4 regions of the Streptomyces sp. NPDC041191 genome follow, and region 2 is predicted to be linked to each of the others. Evidence: riboswitches for the same ligand, from Rfam matches in the RefSeq annotation. Region 2 holds a riboswitch; each other region holds the start of a gene.
What was found. A riboswitch is a leader RNA that binds a small molecule or an ion and turns the genes downstream of it on or off. The one in region 2 is predicted to bind cyclic di-AMP.
Positions count from the first base shown of each region.

Region 1: linked by a shared signal. The riboswitch ahead of ACZ6AQ_RS23715 (LysM peptidoglycan-binding domain-containing M23 family metallopeptidase) and the one ahead of ACZ6AQ_RS21910 (M23 family metallopeptidase) in region 2 are both predicted to bind cyclic di-AMP.
Region 3: linked by a shared signal. The riboswitch ahead of ACZ6AQ_RS06425 (M23 family metallopeptidase) and the one ahead of ACZ6AQ_RS21910 (M23 family metallopeptidase) in region 2 are both predicted to bind cyclic di-AMP.
Region 4: linked by a shared signal. The riboswitch ahead of ACZ6AQ_RS20635 (transglycosylase family protein) and the one ahead of ACZ6AQ_RS21910 (M23 family metallopeptidase) in region 2 are both predicted to bind cyclic di-AMP.

Region 1 is NZ_JBVIZC010000012.1:113,414-117,615, forward strand. Features, by position in the region: gene ACZ6AQ_RS23705 (STM4011 family radical SAM protein) at 1-384, shown strand, start outside; gene ACZ6AQ_RS23710 (SGNH/GDSL hydrolase family protein) at 371-1,183, opposite strand; gene ACZ6AQ_RS23715 (LysM peptidoglycan-binding domain-containing M23 family metallopeptidase) at 1,344-2,303, opposite strand; cyclic di-AMP (ydaO/yuaA leader) riboswitch at 2,306-2,467, opposite strand; gene ACZ6AQ_RS23720 (tyrosine-protein phosphatase) at 2,855-3,676, shown strand; gene ACZ6AQ_RS23725 (DUF6126 family protein) at 3,728-3,883, opposite strand; gene ACZ6AQ_RS23730 (helix-turn-helix domain-containing protein) at 3,907-4,202, opposite strand, start outside.
Region 2 is NZ_JBVIZC010000011.1:20,966-25,167, forward strand. Features, by position in the region: gene ACZ6AQ_RS21905 (PrsW family intramembrane metalloprotease) at 1-470, shown strand, start outside; gene ACZ6AQ_RS21910 (M23 family metallopeptidase) at 548-1,672, opposite strand; cyclic di-AMP (ydaO/yuaA leader) riboswitch at 1,684-1,829, opposite strand; gene ACZ6AQ_RS21915 (PP2C family protein-serine/threonine phosphatase) at 2,042-3,310, opposite strand; gene ACZ6AQ_RS21920 (MerR family transcriptional regulator) at 3,634-4,202, opposite strand, start outside.
Region 3 is NZ_JBVIZC010000003.1:98,290-102,491, reverse strand. Features, by position in the region: gene ACZ6AQ_RS06430 (GntR family transcriptional regulator) at 1-581, opposite strand, end outside; gene ACZ6AQ_RS06425 (M23 family metallopeptidase) at 792-1,562, opposite strand; cyclic di-AMP (ydaO/yuaA leader) riboswitch at 1,576-1,742, opposite strand; gene ACZ6AQ_RS06420 (M16 family metallopeptidase) at 2,004-3,371, opposite strand; gene ACZ6AQ_RS06415 (M16 family metallopeptidase) at 3,398-4,202, opposite strand, start outside.
Region 4 is NZ_JBVIZC010000010.1:84,981-89,182, reverse strand. Features, by position in the region: gene ACZ6AQ_RS20645 (cytochrome P450 family protein) at 1-452, shown strand, start outside; gene ACZ6AQ_RS20640 (transglycosylase family protein) at 547-1,623, shown strand; cyclic di-AMP (ydaO/yuaA leader) riboswitch at 1,882-2,055, shown strand; gene ACZ6AQ_RS20635 (transglycosylase family protein) at 2,059-2,787, shown strand; gene eno (phosphopyruvate hydratase) at 3,125-4,202, shown strand, end outside.

The DNA.
Region 1 (4,202 bases), on a different contig from region 2:
CCGCCGCACGTGTACCTGTGGGTGAACGCGGCCGAGGGGCACGCGTACACCGACGCGGAGGCCGCGCGGTGGACGGAGCTCGACCCGCTCTTCCCGTACAGCCGGCATCCGCACCGTTCGGCGGGGCTGCCGTGCCGTACCGGCGAGTCGGTGATCTCGGTGGACGGCGGGGGGACGGTGCGGCGCTGCCACTTCGTCAGGGCGGAGCTGGGGAACCTGTACGACGGTTCGTACCGCGCCGCCCTGCGCCCCCGCGCCTGCCCCCTCGCCGTCTGCGACTGCCACATCGGCTACGTCCACCTGGAGACGCTGCCGCTGTACGACGTGTTCGCCGGCGGGGTCCTGGAACGGATCCCCGCCGTGCCGCCCGCTACAGGGAGATGAGGTCTCCCAGGGGCATCAGGTCGGGGCGCTTGGCCGCGACGCGGTCCCCGGAGCTCTCGCCGCGCAGCCGGCGCCCGATCCAGGGGACGAGGTGCTCCCTCGCCCACTGGATGTCGTCGCGGCGCACTTCGAGCGTGCCGCGCGGCGGGACCGGCGGCCACGCCTGGTCGGGGTCGGCGGGCACCGGGATGCCGAGGACCTGGGCGGCGCGCAGGGCGACCCGGGTGTGTCCCTCGGGCGAGAGGTGCAGGCGGTCGCCGTCCCAGGCCCGCCGGTCCTGGACGGACCTCAGGGACCACAGGTCGAGGACGGGGCAGCCGTGGCGGTCCGCGATGGCGCGGACGTGCGCGGTGTAGGTGGCGATCTTGCCGCGCAGGTGCCGGAGCACGGGGACGTCGCGGGTGTCGAAGCCGGTGGTCACCATGACGGTTCCCACGGCGGAGGTCAGGTCGGCGACGGCGCGCTCGAAGCGCTCGGCCACGTGGTCGGGGTCGCTGCCGGGACGGATGATGTCGTTGCCGCCCGCGCAGAAGGTCACCAGGTCGGGGGCGAGTTCCTTCGCCCGGGGGACCTGTTCCGCCACGATCTGGTCGAGGAGCCGCCCGCGTACGGCCAGGTTGGCGTAGCGGAAGGTGTCCTGCTCCGGCAACCGGTCGGCGAGCAGGACCGCGAAGCGGTCCGCCCAGCCGACGTACGTCCCGTTGGGGCCGGGGTCTCCGACGCCCTCGGTGAAGCTGTCACCGATCGCCGTGTACGACCCGAATGCGTTCTTGTCTCTTGATCTCGAATCGTCTGCCACGGGCGCCCATCCTTCCTTCTCGCGTGTGACCTACGCGACCGTAAGGAGGGGTTGACGACGGGTGAGATATGCCACCGATAAAGATTCCGCCAAAACGGAATACGCCGGCGGCCCGGCACTTTCGTGCCGGGCCGCCGGAAAGGGGTTTCGCCGGTGCGCGTCAGACGGAGACGCCGTGTCCGCGCAGATAGGCCAGCGGGTCGATGTCCGAGCCGTAGCTCGGCGAGGTGCGGATCTCGAAGTGCAGGTGCGGGCCGGTGGAGTTGCCGGTGGAACCGGAGAGGCCGATCTGCTGACCGCCGGTGACGGACTGGCCGGCCGAGACCGCGAGGGAGGAGAGGTGGGCGTACTGCGAGTACTTGCCGTCCGCGTGCTTGATGACGACCTCGTTGCCGTACGAGCCGCTCCAGCCGGCGGAGACGACCGTGCCGGCGCCGACGGCGCGGACGGTGGTGCCGGAGGAGGCGATGAAGTCGACACCGGTGTGATAGCCGGAGGACCACATGGCGCCGGAGGCGCGGTACGGGGTGGAGAAGCCGCCGGTGACGGGGGCGACCCAGCCGGAGGAGGAGCCGGACGGGCCCTCGGGCGCGTCCGCGGTGGTGACGGCCGGGGCGGCGGCGCGGCGGGTCTCGCGGGAGGCGCGCGGGGTGTCGTCGCCCTTGCCGGAACTCCGGGTGCCCGGGGCGCTCTTCGGGCCGGTGGGGGCGGAGCCCTCGGCGCCGACGGTGAGCTTCATGCCGGGCATGATGAGGGAGGGGTCCGCGCCGATGGTCCGGCGGTTGTCCTCGTAGAGCTTCTGCCAGCCGCCCGTGACGTGGTGGTCGGCGGCGATCTTCGACAGGTAGTCGCCGCGGACGACGGCGTACGTCGTCGGGGCGGCCTTCGCGGGGGCCTGGGCGGCCTTCGCGGGGACGGCCTGCACGGGGGTGGCCCGCACCTGGGCGGCGGCCACGACGGCCGGGGCGGGGGCGGCGGCCGGGGCGGCCTGCTCGGCGGCGTGGGCCCCCGTGGCGCCGATGAGCGGGAGGGCCACGACGGCGCCTCCCGTACCGGCGGCGGCGAATCCGCGGGTGAGGAGGTTGTTCTTCGGGCGGCGGTGCTTACCCTTCGCGGGCATGTCGAATTCCTCTCCGGCGCCTGCGAGGTGAGCTGTCGGGTTCGGACTGGAGATGTCCGGCCGCGTTCTCACGCGACTTCACCCCGAGCCGTCCTGTGTCACGGGACCGGCGTACTTCCTGGGTCCCCCGCTCCTGCCACGCATGGGATGGGTGGAATTCCGGACGGTGGCAGGATTCGGCGGTCCGACCGGATTGACGGTGACGCTAGACGAGCGGAGTCGGCGCGAACAAGCCGTTCTTCGGTCCCGGGGATTCCGCGCTAGATCATCACGAGGCGATCACGGTCACCCTCCGTGGATGACGGTCCTTCGATTTCCCTGTGCCGTACGGAAATCACGTCGTCCCCCCGGCCACGATCCGTCACTTCTATGACGCTGCTCACGCGCCTTTCCCCATCTCGCCCCAACCGGGGCTTGTCATAACCAAGGCCCTAATTCGGACAGTTCACCCATTACCGTCCGAGGGGGTGCGCCGCGCGCCTCCCGCCCGGATGATTGCCCCAGGAACCCGTCCCGCGCCGGACACCCGAACGCCGACCCCAGGAGCATCCGTGACGCAGCAGCTGCCGCAGGTCCCGCCCGCCGAAGCCGTCGAGCCCGAGCTTGCGGGGGTCCGCAACTTCCGGGACGTGGGCGGCCTGCCGACGACGGACGGGCGTGCCGTCCGCCCCGGGCGCCTCTTCCGCAGCGGTCACCTGGCCCACGCGACCGAGGCCGACGCCGCCTTCCTCGCCTCGCTGGGCCTGCACACCGTCTTCGACTTCCGCAACGAGGCCGACCGGCGGATCGAGGGCGCGGACGTCGAACTGCCCGGCGTGCGCAACGTGAACATACCGCTCAACGACCCGGCCGACGGCAAGGAGTTCTGGAGGCTGGTGCGCGACGGCGGGGTCGCACAGCTGCGGGAGGTCCTCGGTGACGGCAGGGCGGCCGCCCGGATGTCCGATTCGTACCGGCGGATGGTGGTCGAGCGGACCGCGGAGCACAGCCGGATCCTGCACTCCATGGCGGAGGAGAGCGTGCCGGCGCTCATGCACTGCGCGGCGGGGAAGGACCGCGCCGGGCTCGCCGTCGCGATCACCCTGCTCGCCGTCGGGGTCGACCGGGCGGCGATCGAGGCCGACTACGTGAAGTCGAACGAGCCGCACCGCCGCTACAAGGTGCGCCGGGGCTCCACCGCCCCGGACGCCATGGGGCCCGAGGTGATGGAGCTGCTGAGCCCGCTCTTCGACGCGCGGGCGGAGTACCTGCGGGCCGCCTTCGAGACGATCGACACGACCTGGGGCTCGGTGGACGCCTACCTCGCCGAGGGGCTGGGCCTGGCTCCGGAGACGCGCGAACGGCTGCGGGAGCGGCTGCTCACGGAGGCGTAGGCCGGGACCGGGCGGCACCCGCCCCGCCGGTTCCGCCGCGGGGCCCCCGCCCTACTGGTTCTGCCCGCCCAGCATGAAGAGCAGGTAGAGGAAGCCGGCGAAGAGGTGACCGGCGATCAGGTAGGCGAAGAGGCGGAGCACCAGGCCCTTGGGGAACTTGCCTTCCCCGCGCTCCTCGCCGGTGACGGGTGCGGACTTCTCGGACATGTCAGTCCTTTCCTTGGGATGCGTCACGAAGGGCGGCGTCGGTGCGGGGTCCCGTCGCCGAGGCACAGCTCGGCGACGGGGCTCTGCAGGAGGGTGTGGACGAAGAGCAGCTCGGCCCCGCCGGGAGTGGCGGCGCCGATCCGGTGGGGGGTGAGCGAGTCGAAGTGGGCGCCGTCCCCGGGGTCGAGGACGTGGACCGCCTCCCCGAGCGCGAGCCGCACCCGGCCCTCCAGGACGTGGATCCACTCCTCGCCCGGGTGCACGCGCACGATGTCGCCCCGGGTGGCGTGCGGCACGTGGACCCGCAGGCACTGGAGGG
Region 2 (4,202 bases):
GCCCCCTGGCCTTCCTCGCGGTCTACGGAGCGTTCATGATGCCCGCCTTCGGACTGCTGACCTGGCTCGCGGTGTGGAGCAGGCAGCGGGAGCTGCGGACGATAGCCGGGGAGCTGCCGGCGTACGCGGCGGCCGGCTGGCTCTCCCCCGCCGAACCGCTCGCGCTCTCCTCGATGCGGGCCCGCCGGGCGGCCCGTGCCGTCGCCGCCCGGACGTACGGCGAGCGGGCCGCCCGGACCGTCGGCGAGTACGAGTCCTTCGCGACGACCCTCGCGTTCCTGCGCGACCGGGCCCGGCGCGGCACGGCCGGGCCCGACTTCGCGGCCCGCGAGCAGGAACTGCTCCACCACCTGTGGCAGCGCCGCGCGATCGCCTCGCCCGCGCTGACGTACGCGGCCCGGGCGACGGGACGGGTGTGGGCGCCGCCGCAGTACCTGGACTACGGCGACTACAACCCGTACCGGAGGTAGTACGCCGGGAACTCCGGGCCCGACGGGGCCCGGGTTCCCGGGTCCTCGGGTCCTCGGGTCCCCGGGCCTCCGGGTCCTCAGACCGTGAGGCCCTTCGAGCGCAGCCACGCGCCCGGGTCGACGCCGTCGCCACCGCCGGGGTGCACCTCCAGGTGGAGGTGGGCGCCGGAGACGTTGCCGGTGGCGCCGACGCGGCCGATGGTCTCGCCGGTGGACACGGTCTGGCCCGCGCCGACCGTCATGGACGAGAGGTGGCAGTACCAGACCTCGGTGCCGTCCTCCAGCTCCAGGACGATCCGGTAGCCGTAGGAACCGGACCAGGCGGCCGACTTCACCGTGGCGCCGTGCACCGCCTTGAGCGGGGTGCCGGCGGAGGCCGCGAAGTCGAGGCCCGTGTGGTGGCCGGAGGACCACATCGAACCGGACTGCATGTAGGTGGCGGTGATGGAGTACGAGGAGAGGGGGAGCGAGTAGCTCGCGGCGAGTTCGGCGAGGCGCTCGGCCTCGGCCTTCGCCCTGGCGGCGGCCTCCGCCTTCGCCTTGGCCTCCGCCTCGGCCTTCGCCCGCGCCTCGGCGGCCGCCTTCTCCGCCGCGTCCGCCTTGGCCTTCGCCTCCGCCGCGGCCTTCTCGGCCGCCGCCTTCTCCGCCGCGGCCCTCTCGGCCGCGTCGGCGGACGCCTGCTGCTGCTCGGCCTGCTGGAGGATGCGGGTGCGCAGGGCCTCACCCGCGTCGGTGGCGCTCGGGACGTCGGCCTTCAGGGAGGCCCGCGTGACCTGCCCGGCCCCGCCGGTCCGCCCGTCGGCGCCGGTGGTGTACGCGGTGGAGGTCAGCGGGTTCGGGTTGACGCGGTCCTCGGCGACCGCCTCCCGCTCCTCCTCGGGCAGGAGGGAGCCGATGCCGGGCAGGTCGTGGGCGTCCGGCAGGTCGAGGTCCGGGAGGTCCGGGAGCGAGATGGCCACCGGGGGCTTGTCCTGCGCGGTGGCGAGGCCGCCCGCGCCGACGGCCGCGATGACGCCGACGCCGAGGACGGTGGAGGAACGGGCGAAGGGGGAGCGCTGCTTGACGACCCGGTGCCGGCCGGAACGGCTCCGGTCGCGGAGGGAGTCCTCGGTGGGATTCCACTCGGTGTCAGGGTCGGAGGGAGCCGCACCACCACCGAAGGCGTCGAAGGGGGCTTCGGGGGCAGGGGGGTTGGACGCCACGGAGGCGCACTCCTTTCCTTCCTTCTCGCCTACCGGGTTAGCTGACGGGTTCGGAGCAGGAAGGTCTCCTACGGGCGCGCCGCACGGGTGCGACGGGCTCGATTCACCCCAAATGGTGGTTCCCCGGTTCCCTTGCGGGATTCGGCGCACGCGCACGGTGCCGTCTCTTGCGACGGCGGGGACGACCGCGCTGCGTTATCGAACGTTAATAGACAGGGGGTCCCGTTTCCAAGCCGTTCCCCTTGATCATTCATTGAATTGGCAGGAACTGTCCCGACTTGACCCCCCTTCACCAGGGCACGGCGCGAGACCCCCAAACCCTTCGCGATCTGACGTTTTGTCAATCGTTATCCCCGTGACACCTCTCGACTACGGGTGGTGACCGTCCCGGTGCAGCACCTGCATCGTCCGTCGCCGCTCCCGCCGCCCCTCCTCGGGCCGGCTCAGCGCGAGCAGGGCCATGTCGTCCGTCGCCCCGCCGCCCGTGTGGAGGCGTACGTCGTCCACGAGCGCGTCGAGGAGTTCCTCGGGCCCCGGGAAGATCCGTCCGGCCAGCCGTGCCACCGGGTCGTAGAAGACCCCGGCCGCGTTCCGCGCCTCCGAGAGGCCGTCGGTGTAGAAGAGCAGCGTCGTGCCCGGCGGGTAGGGGCGCGCCTCGGCCCGGTCCGGCCACGACGCCAGGTCCCCCATGCCGAGCGGCAGCGCCGGCCGGCCCGGTTCCACCGGTTCGACCCGGCCGTCCCCGTGCAGCACCAGCGGGGGCGGGTGCCCCCGGTTGACGACCCGTACGAAACCGTCGAAGGCTCCGTTGCCGTCGGCGCGCGGGATCTCGGCCAGGACGGCGGTGGTGAATCCCTCGAAGGCGTCCAGGCCCTCCCGCCGGGTGCCCTCCCGGGTCAGCGCCCGTTCGAGCCGCTGCGCCACGTCCTCCAGGGACCGCTCCTGCTCGGCCGCCTCCCGGAAGGCCCCGATGACGACGGCGACGGCCTCGACCGCCTCCATCCCCTTGCCCCGCACGTCCCCGACCACGAGCCGCACCCCGTAGGGGGTGTCCTGTACGGCGAAGAGGTCGCCACCGACGAACGCGTCCGCCTGCGCCGCCTCGTAGCGGGCGGCGCACCAGAGCCCGCCGATCCGCTCGGGGGGCGTCGGCAGCACCGCCTTCTGCGCGTTCTCCGCGATGACCCGGGCCGACGCGAGCCGTTCGCCGCTGCGGCGCACCACCCGGTTGATGAAGAGGGCGAGTCCGGAGACGGTGAACACGGTCAGGGTCTCGGCGACGGCCGGGGCACGGGTCACGTCGTTGTTGCCGAGGTAGAGCCCGACCGAGGCGAGAACGGCGGTAATCCCGGTGAGAAGGGTCGTGAGCAGGGAGAAGAAGGGCGCGGCGACCAGCGGGGCGGCGGCGAGCATCGGGGAGGCGGTGTACGGGGCGGGGGTCGCCAGGTCGAAGGCGACACCGCCCGCGATGATCAGCGGCGGCAGCAGGCGGATGAACCACCGGGCACCGCCGTACGCGGGTACGCCCCCGCCGGCCCGCCGGGAACGACCGGGCGCGGCGCTCCCTCCGGCGTCCCGCCGGGTACGGCCCTCGGCGTCCCGCCGCCCGCGGTCCGCCGATCCTAGGGGGTGCCCCACCTGAACTCTCCTGCCCGGTCCGACCGCCCGCGGCCCCGCACCGCGCCCTCCCAGGGTGGCCGCCGCGCCGGGGAACGGCGACTCCCGTACGGCCGAGTGGCGTACCGGGACACCGGGGCGGGAAGCGGAGTACGGGATCGGCCGGGGGCCGGGGGGCGGCCCGTACGGGTCTTCCGGTACAGGCCGTCCGGTACAGGCCGTCCGGTACGGGCCGTCCGGTACAGGCCGTCCGGTACAGGCCGTCCGGTACAGGCCGTCCGGTACAGGCCGTCCGGTACAGGCCGTCCGGTACAGGCCGTCCGGTACAGGCCGTCCGGCCAGAACTACATGTTCCGTTCGGCGTAGATCTCCATCGCGTCCCGGACGAGCACGGCGGTGCCCTCGCCGTGCTTGTCGTAGTTCTCCGCGAAGCGGGGGTCGTCGACGTACATCCGGCCGAGGCCGATCACGTACTCCCTGGTCGGCGTCGTGGTGGCCGACAGCCAGGCGATCTGGCGCCGCACGACGGCCTGCACCTCGTCGCTGCCGGCCGCCAGGCCCTCCCGCGCCGCCTTCCCGAAGTCACGGGCGATGGCGGCCTGCTCGTCCATGAACGCCCGCCTCCCCTCGGCGTCGAGCGAGCGCCACCAGCGGTCGCCGTTCTCGTACGCCTCCCGGCCCCAGCGCCGGGTGACCTCCTCCTCGTACCGCGTGTGATCGAAACCGTCGAACACTTCTTCGGCCATGAGCTCTTCTCCGTTCTCGGTCTTGCGGAGGGTGGTCCGCACCGACGCGATCTGCCGGGCGAGGCGCTCGCGCTCCTGCTCCAGAAGGGCGAGGTGGGCGCGCAGGGCGGCGGACGTGTCCCGCTGTCCCTCGAGGACCTCGGCGATGGCGGGCAGCGAGAGCCCCA
Region 3 (4,202 bases), on a different contig from region 2:
AGCGCGGTCAGCGCCCTCGCCCGCTCCGCGTCACCGCGCGCCACGGCGTCCACGATCGCGCCGTGTTCGGCCCAGACGTCCGCCGGCCGGGCGGGCCGCTCGACCGCGTACACCCAGGCGATCTTGTGCCGCAACTGGGTGAGCAGCGCCGTCAGGGCCGGACTGCCGCACGCCTGCGCGAGCGTCTCGTGGAACCAGCCGCCGAGCGGGCGCAGGTCCTCGTCCCGGCCCCGTCCGGCCCTCTCCTGCCCCAGCCTGACCAGGCCGCGCAGCACCTTGAGGTGGGCCTCGGTGCGCCGCTGCGCGGCCCGCGCGGCTCCCAGCGGTTCGAGCAGCGTCCGCATGTCGAGCAGGTCGGCCGCCTCCCGCTCGGTGGGCTCGGCCACGTGCGCGCCCGCGTGGCGCCGGGTGAGGACGAAGCCCTCGGACTCCAGGGTGCGCAGCGCCTCGCGGACCGGGACGCGAGAGACCCCGTACCTGCGGGCGAGCTGCTCCTCGGTCAGCCGGCTCCCCCGCGCGAAGACGCCGGAGACGATGTCGTCCCGGATCGCCGTGCACACCGAATGCGCGGGAATACGCATGTCCGACCTCCGCCTTGGTCCGCGCGAGTCCATTCGGGCGGCGCCTTTTCCGCGCCCGTGCCACGACTCTATTGCAGCCCGCCGGAATTTCCGATGCCCCGCCGGATTCCACGGACGCGTTCCGGCCGAAGAAAAGCCCCGGCCCAGTACGGGCCGGGGCTTTCCCGAGGCGGGGCCCCGGGGCCGGGGACGCGCGGAGGGGCGACGGTGTCAGACGGTGACGCCGCGGGCGCGGAGGTAGGCGACCGGGTCGATGTCGGAGCCGTACTCGGGGCTCGTGCGCGCTTCGAAGTGGAGGTGCGGGCCGGTCGAGTTGCCGGACGAGCCCGAGACGCCGATCTGCTGGCCCGGCTCGACGGTCTGGCCGACGTACACCCCGATGGAGGAGAGGTGACCGTACTGGGTGTACGTGCCGTCGTTCATCCGGATGACGATGTTGTTGCCGTACGCGCCGCCCCAGCCGGTCTCGACGACGGTGCCGGAGCCGACGGAGACGACACGGCTGCCGTAGTCGGCGTGGAAGTCGATGCCGGAGTGGCTGCCGGAGGACCAGAGCGAACCGCCGGTCTTGTAGGCGGTGGAGACGTACGAACCGGCGATCGGGAGCTGGAAGGAGTTCAGGCGGCGGCGCTCGGCCTCACGGGCGGCGCGCTCCTTCGCCTCGCGGATCTCCTTGGCGCGGGCCTCGGCCTTGCGCTTCGCCTCGGCCCGGACCTTCGCCTCGGCGGCGGCCTCGAACGCCTGCCGGTCCTGGGCGGCGGCCTGGGCGTTGACGCGGTCGACGAGGGAGTCCTCGGTGATCACCTCGATGAGACCGGTGTCCTCGGGTGAACGGTGGTCCGTGTCGGCGGCGAGCGCCGGGGAGGCGAGGGTTCCGATGACGCCGGTGGTGGCCAGCGTCGCGACGCCGGCGATGCCGGCGCTGCGGCGCGCCATCCGGCTCGGACCACGATGCTTCCCGGTGGCACGGGTGAACGCCATGAAGACGCTGTTTCCTTTCCCTCCTTCTCGCCTACCGGGTTAGCTGACGGGTTCGGAGCAGGAAGGTCTCCTACGGGCCCCTCCGTACGGAACGAAGGCGTCCGATTCACCCCAGGGACTGCGTGCGGGTCCCCGGCTCCCCTGGGCTCGCGCCTGACGGGGACTCGGCGATGGCTGTCCGGTGCCGCGGGTGCGGCGGGTACGACTGGCGAACAGCCGGATCGACGGTAAGCGGGTCGCCAGTCGATCACCAACCGAACAGGGCCTTTTGTAAGACATGCCACAGGGCAGAGGATCACTCTTGCCGCCAATACGGACAATTCCCTTGCGGGAACCCCTCCGCGGATGCCCTTCCCACAAGGAATTTTCCTGATGGGCCGTCATGTCCGGGCCCCGGTCGCGGGGACGGCGGTGGTGGACCGCCGTCCCCGCGGGGGACGGTCAGCCGCTGACGACGGTGACCTCACCGATGCCGAGCGCGCGCACCGGCTCCGCGATCTGCGCCGCGTCACCCACCAGGACGGTGACGAGCCGGTCCACCGGAAAGGCGCTGACGACGGCGGCGGTCGCCTCCACGGTGCCCGTCTCGGCCAGGCGCGCGTACAACTGCGCCTGGAAGTCGTCCGGGAGGTGCTGCTCGACCTGGTCGGCGAGCGTTCCGGCGACGGAGGCGGCCGTCTCGTACTTGAGCGGCGCCACCCCCACCAGGTTCTGCACGGCCGTCTCCCGCTCGGCGTCCGTGAGCCCCTCGGCGGCCAGGGTGCGCAGCACCTTCCACAGGTCGTCCAGGGCCGGGCCCGTGTTGGGAGTGTCCACGGAGCCGCTGATGGCGAGCATCGCGGCGCCGTTCCCCCCGGCGTCGGAGCGGAGCACCTGGCCGAAGGCCCGCACGCCGTACGTGTAGCCCTTCTCCTCGCGCAGGACCCGGTCCAGACGCGAGGTCAGGGTCCCTCCCAGGCAGTACGTGCCGAGGACCTGGGCCGGCCAGACGCTGGCGTGCCGGTCGGGACCGATCCGGCCGATGAGCAGCTGGGTCTGGACGGCGCCGGGGCGGTCCACGACGACGACCCGCGCGGTGTCGTCGGCGGTGATCGGCGGCATCGGAAGCGGCTCGCCCGGCTCGCCGGTCCAGGCGCCCAGCGTCTCCGCCAGGACCTTCTCCAGGTCCACCCCGGTCAGGTCGCCCACGACCACGGCGGTCGCCGTGGCGGGCCGCACGTGCGCCGCGTAGAACGCGCGGACCGCGGCGGCGTCGATCGCCGCGACGGTCTCCTCGGTGCCCTGGCGCGGCCGGGACATCCGGGACTCGGCCGGGAACAGCTCCTTGGACAGCTGCTTGGCGGCCCGGCGGGCCGGGCTGGCCGTCTCGTGCGGGATCTCGTCGAGGCGGTTGCGCACCAGGCGCTCGACCTCGGTCTCCAGGAACGCCGGGGCGATCAGCGCCTCGGCGAGCAGACCGAGCGCCTTGGGCAGCCGGGAGACCGGCACCTCCAGGGAGACCCGTACGCCGGGGTGGTCGGCGTGCGCGTCGAGCGTGGCGCCGCAGCGCTCCAGCTCGGCCGCGAACTCCTCGGCGGTGTGCCGGTCCGTGCCCTCGGAAAGCGCGCGGGCCATGATGGTGGCGACGCCGTCGAGACCGGCAGGTTCGGCGTCCAGCGGGGCCGGCAGGAACAGCTCCACGGCCACGACCTGCTGGCCGGGGCGGTGGCTGGTGAGCACGGTCAGGCCGTTCTCCAGGGCACTGCGGTCCGGGGCCGGGAAGGCCCAGGGGCGTGCGGTGCCCGGCGTCGGCCGCGGGTGGAACTCCATGCTCGTCAAAGACACGGCAGCGTCGGTCACTGGTCCGCCCCCTCTTCCTCGTCGCTGTCGCTCTCGCTCTGTTCGGTGGCCACCGGCTCGTAGACGAGCACCGCGCGGTTGTCGGGGCGCAGCCGGGCCGCGGCGGCCTCCCGCACCTCCTCGGCGGTGATGTCGAGGACCCGGTCGACGGCGGTGAGGGCGAGCTGCGGGTCGCCGAACAGCACGGCGAACCGGCACAGTTCGTCGGCACGGCCCGCGACGGTGCCCAGCCGGTCCAGCCACTCGCGCTCCAACTGGGCCTGGGCGCGCTCCATCTCCTCGGCCGTGGGCCCCTCGGCGGCGAACCGGGCCAGCTCCTCGTCGACGGCCGCCTCGATCTGCGGGACCTCGACGCCTCCGGACGTCTTGACGTCCAGCCAGCCGAGCGAGGGCGCCCCGGCGAGCCGCAGCAGGCCGAAACCGGCGGCGACGGCCGTGCGGTCGCGGCGGACCAGGCGGTTGTGCAGGCGGGAGGACTCCCCGCCGCCCAGGACCGTCAGGGCCAGGTCGGCGGCGTCGCACGCGCGCGTGCCGTCGTGCGGCAGCCGGTAGGCGGCCATCAGAGCGCGCGCCGGCACCTCCTCCTCGACGACCTCGCGGAGCTGCTCGCCGATGACGTCGGGCAGCGAGCCGTCGCGCGGGACCGGCTTGCCGTCGTGGGACGGGATGGAGCCGAAGTACTTCTCGATCCAGGCGAGGGTCCGCTCCGGGTCGATGTCGCCGACGACGGAGAGCACCGCGTTGTTCGGGGCGTAGTACGTGCGGAAGAAGTTCCGCGCGTCCTCCAGGGTGGCCGCGTCC
Region 4 (4,202 bases), on a different contig from region 2:
GGGAGACCGGCCTCCTGGAGACCGGGATCGAGGAGCTGCTGCGGTACGACGGGCCCGTGGAGATGGCGACCTGGCGGTACGCGACGCGGGCGCTGACCATCGGCGGGCGGGAGATCCCGGCGGGGGACCCGGTGCTCGTGGTGCTCGCCGCCGCCGACCGGGACCCGGAGCGGTTCGACGGGCCCGACACGCTCGACCTCGCCCGGCGCGACAACCAGCACCTCGGGTACGGCCACGGCATCCACTACTGCCTGGGCGCGCCGCTCGCCCGCCTCGAAGGGCAGACGGCCCTGGCGACCCTGCTGACCCGTCTGCCGGACCTGGCGCTCGCCGTCGATCCGGCCGGACTGCGGTGGCGCGGGGGGCTCATCATGCGTGGTTTGCGCACCCTTCCGGTGGAGTTCTCCCCCTCCGTACCGGTCCTTCCGGCTGACGGCGTGTCAGAAATGTGATCTTCACGTGATCGGGGAGCCATCGACTTGTGACGGACGTTCGAATGCGGCTACGTTTCGCGGCAGTCTCAGCCGTCACGCGAAAGGCGCTTCTATGCGTTCCGGGAACGGACGACACCGTCGCCCCCGTCAGGCCCCCGCCCTTGTCGTCGCCGCCGGGGTGACCGGATCGGCCATGGCGCTGCCGCTGCTCGCCACCGGGTCCGCCTCCGCCGCCGACGCCGCCACCTGGGACCGGGTCGCGGAGTGCGAGTCCGGGGGGCAATGGAGCGCCAACACCGGCAACGGGATGTACGGCGGACTCCAGTTCACCCAGGAGAGCTGGGAGCGCCACGGCGGTCTGGTGTACGCGCCCAGCCCCGACCTCGCCAGCCGGGCCCAGCAGATCGCGGTGGCCGAGAAGGCCCTCGCCAAGGGCAGTGCCGAGTGGGCCACCTGCGCCCCGATCGCGGGCCTGGCGAACGACGGGAAGGCCACCGGGGTGGACCCGGGCCCGGTCACCGTTCCCGTCTCCCCCGTGAAGCCCGTCCCCGAGTCGGGCTGGAACGCGGGCGGATCGGGCGCCCCCGCCGCTCCGGAGACCGTGGCGCCCGAAGCGGCCGAGAGGTCCGCGCCCCCCGCCGCCACCGTCACGCCCGCGACGCCCGCCTCCCCGACCGCGCCGGCCGCCCCGGTCACTCCGGTGCCTCCCGCCACGCCGGGCGCGCCGACCGGAACGACCTCCCCGACCGTGCCGGTCACTCCGGCCGTGCCCGACACATCCGTTACGCCCGTTACGCCCGGTACGCCGGAGGGTGGTGAGGTGTCGGTCACGCCCGGCACCGGCAAGCACCGGGGCGGGGCGGACCCGCAGGAAAGCATCAAGTCGGGCACTTCCGTCGAATCCGGCAGACATGCCTCGGGCGAGGATAAGCTCGCCGAAAACCCTGCGGGCACTCCGGTGACCGGGGGGGTGAAGAATTCGGGCGTAACGGACAGTCAGGGCTCTTCGGGTGAATACGTCGTGCGTCCGGGTGACAGCCTGTCGGACATCGCGCGGGCGAACGAACTCCCCGGCGGGTGGACGGCCCTCTATGACGCCAACAAGCGGACCGTGGGGACCGATCCGGACCTCATCCTGCCTGGTCAGAACCTCGAACTGACGCCGGCTCCGAACCCGGCGGCGGGGTAGTTCGGGAGCTTCTGTCCGGATCCATGCGAGTGAGACATGGGTCTCTTTGTCCCAACTGGCGTGTCGTGCCCGGAAGCTCTGCTTCCGTCACCTCCCACCTGCGCAAACGGGCCCCACTGGAGGGCAAGGAGAGGCGAAATTAGTCATATGAGCCTCTTTGAACTTCGGGGGGGTCTGTGCGTACGGTCGTCATCGCTCGCCACCGCGGGCCCCTTCGACCGAAACGCCGAATCCTGCCGTCGGTCGTGGGGAACAGTCGTCGCGCAAGCGCCGAAGGCAGGAGCGGGGGACCCAAGGTAAGCGCCGGCCCCGGCCGTTGAGACAGACGGCCGACGATCGGCTTGGGGTGAAGCCGCGTGCTAGGACACGCGGCCGGGCAACTCATTGGCCCGAACCCGACAGCTCACCTCGCAGGCGTCGGTGAGGAGAAACTCCATGCTGTTTTCCGCCAAGGGCAAACACCGCCGTCCCTCCAAGGCCACCCAGGTCGCCGCGCTCGTCGGCGTCACCGGTGTCGCCGTCGCCGCCCCGCTGATGACCGCGGGCGCCGCCTCGGCCGCCACGGCCTCCGAGTGGGACCGCGTCGCCCAGTGCGAGTCCGGTGGCAACTGGTCCATCAACACCGGCAACGGCTTCTACGGCGGCCTCCAGTTCACGTCCTCCACCTGGGCCGCGTACGGCGGCACCGCCTACGCCCCGCGCGCCGACCAGGCGTCGAAGTCCCAGCAGATCGCCGTCGCCGAGAAGGTCCTCGCGGGCCAGGGCAAGGGCGCCTGGCCGCACTGCGGCGTCGGCCTCTCGGGCGCCTCGTACGGCGGCTCCGCCGAGAGCGCGACGGAGCAGGAGAAGCCCGCGAAGAAGCAGCGGACGCAGAAGCGCTCGACCGAGCAGCCGACCACCCGCAGCGAGCAGCGCCAGGCCCCGAAGAAGGCCGAGAAGCGCCACGACGCTCCGGAGTCCGCCCGGAAGACCGTCACCACCCCGACCGGCGAGACGGTCAAGAAGGGCGACGGCGAGTACAAGGTCGTCGCCGGCGACACCCTCAGCAAGATCGCCGAGGCGCAGGGCGTCGAGGGCGGCTGGGCCCGGCTCTTCGAGCTGAACGACGACGTCGTCGAGAACGCCGACCTGATCTACCCGGGTCAGCAGCTCCACCTGAAGTGAGTCCGGCGGGTCGCGTGAGTCCGGCGGCTCACGCGGCCCCGACGGCCCTCCCGCGGTGACCACCCCGGTCCGGCGCGCCCTCCCCCGTGCGCGCCGGACCGGGGTTCCCCCTTTTCCCGGGCCGGGTCCGCTCGTACGGGAGTACGGGTCCCATGACGGTTACCAACCAGTAGATACGGGGTGATTCGCCCCCATGCGCGTGCCCTTGGGTCCTTTTTCGTCCCAGGGTGCGGGCGCCCGGCCGACCGGAGCCCCCGGGACGGTTAGGCTCTTGCCGCAAGGCCGAGCGACCCCGCACCGACCTTGCGTCACATCCAGCGTCACATCCCAGAAGGAGATGCTCGTGCCGTCCATCGACGTCGTCGTAGCCCGGGAAATCCTGGACTCCCGAGGCAACCCCACGGTCGAGGTCGAGGTCGGCCTCGACGACGGCAGCACCGGCCGTGCTGCCGTCCCGTCCGGCGCCTCCACCGGTGCGTTCGAGGCCCTGGAGCTCCGCGACGGCGACCCCGGCCGCTACCAGGGCAAGGGCGTCGAGAAGGCCGTCCTCGCCGTCATCGAGCAGATCGGCCCGGAGCTGGTCGGCTACGACGCCACCGAGCAGCGCCTGATCGACCAGGCCATGTTCGACCTGGACGCCACCCCGGACAAGTCCTCGCTCGGCGCCAACGCCATCCTCGGCGTCTCCCTCGCCGTCGCGCACGCCGCCTCCGAGGCCAGCGACCTCCCGCTCTTCCGCTACCTGGGCGGCCCGAACGCGCACCTGCTGCCCGTTCCGATGATGAACATCCTGAACGGCGGGTCGCACGCCGACTCCAACGTGGACATCCAGGAGTTCATGATCGCCCCGATCGGCGCGGAGTCCTTCTCCGAGGCCCTGCGCTGGGGCACCGAGGTCTACCACACCCTCAAGGCCGTCCTGAAGCGCAAGGGCCTCTCCACCGGCCTCGGCGACGAGGGCGGCTTCGCCCCGAACCTGGAGTCCAACCGCGCCGCCCTCGACCTCATCCTCGAGGCGATCAAGGAAGCCGGCTACGCCCCGGGCAAGGACATCGCGCTCGCCCTCGACTGCGCCGCCTCCGAGTTCTACAAGGACGGCGCGTACGAGTTCGAGGGCAAGTCCCGCTCGGCCGCCGAGATGACCGAGTACTACGAGGAGCTGGTCTCCGCGTACCCGCTGGTCTCCATCGAGGACCCGCTGTTCGAGGACGACTGGGAGGGCTGGAAGGCCATCACCGACAAGCTCGGCACCAAGGTGCAGCTCGTCGGCGACGACCTGTTCGTCACCAACCCGGAGCGCCTGGCCCGCGGCATCGAGGAGGGCAGCGCCAACGCCCTGCTCGTCAAGGTCAACCAGATCGGTTCGCTGACCGAGACCCTGGACGCCGTCGAGCTGGCCCAGCGCAGCGGCTTCA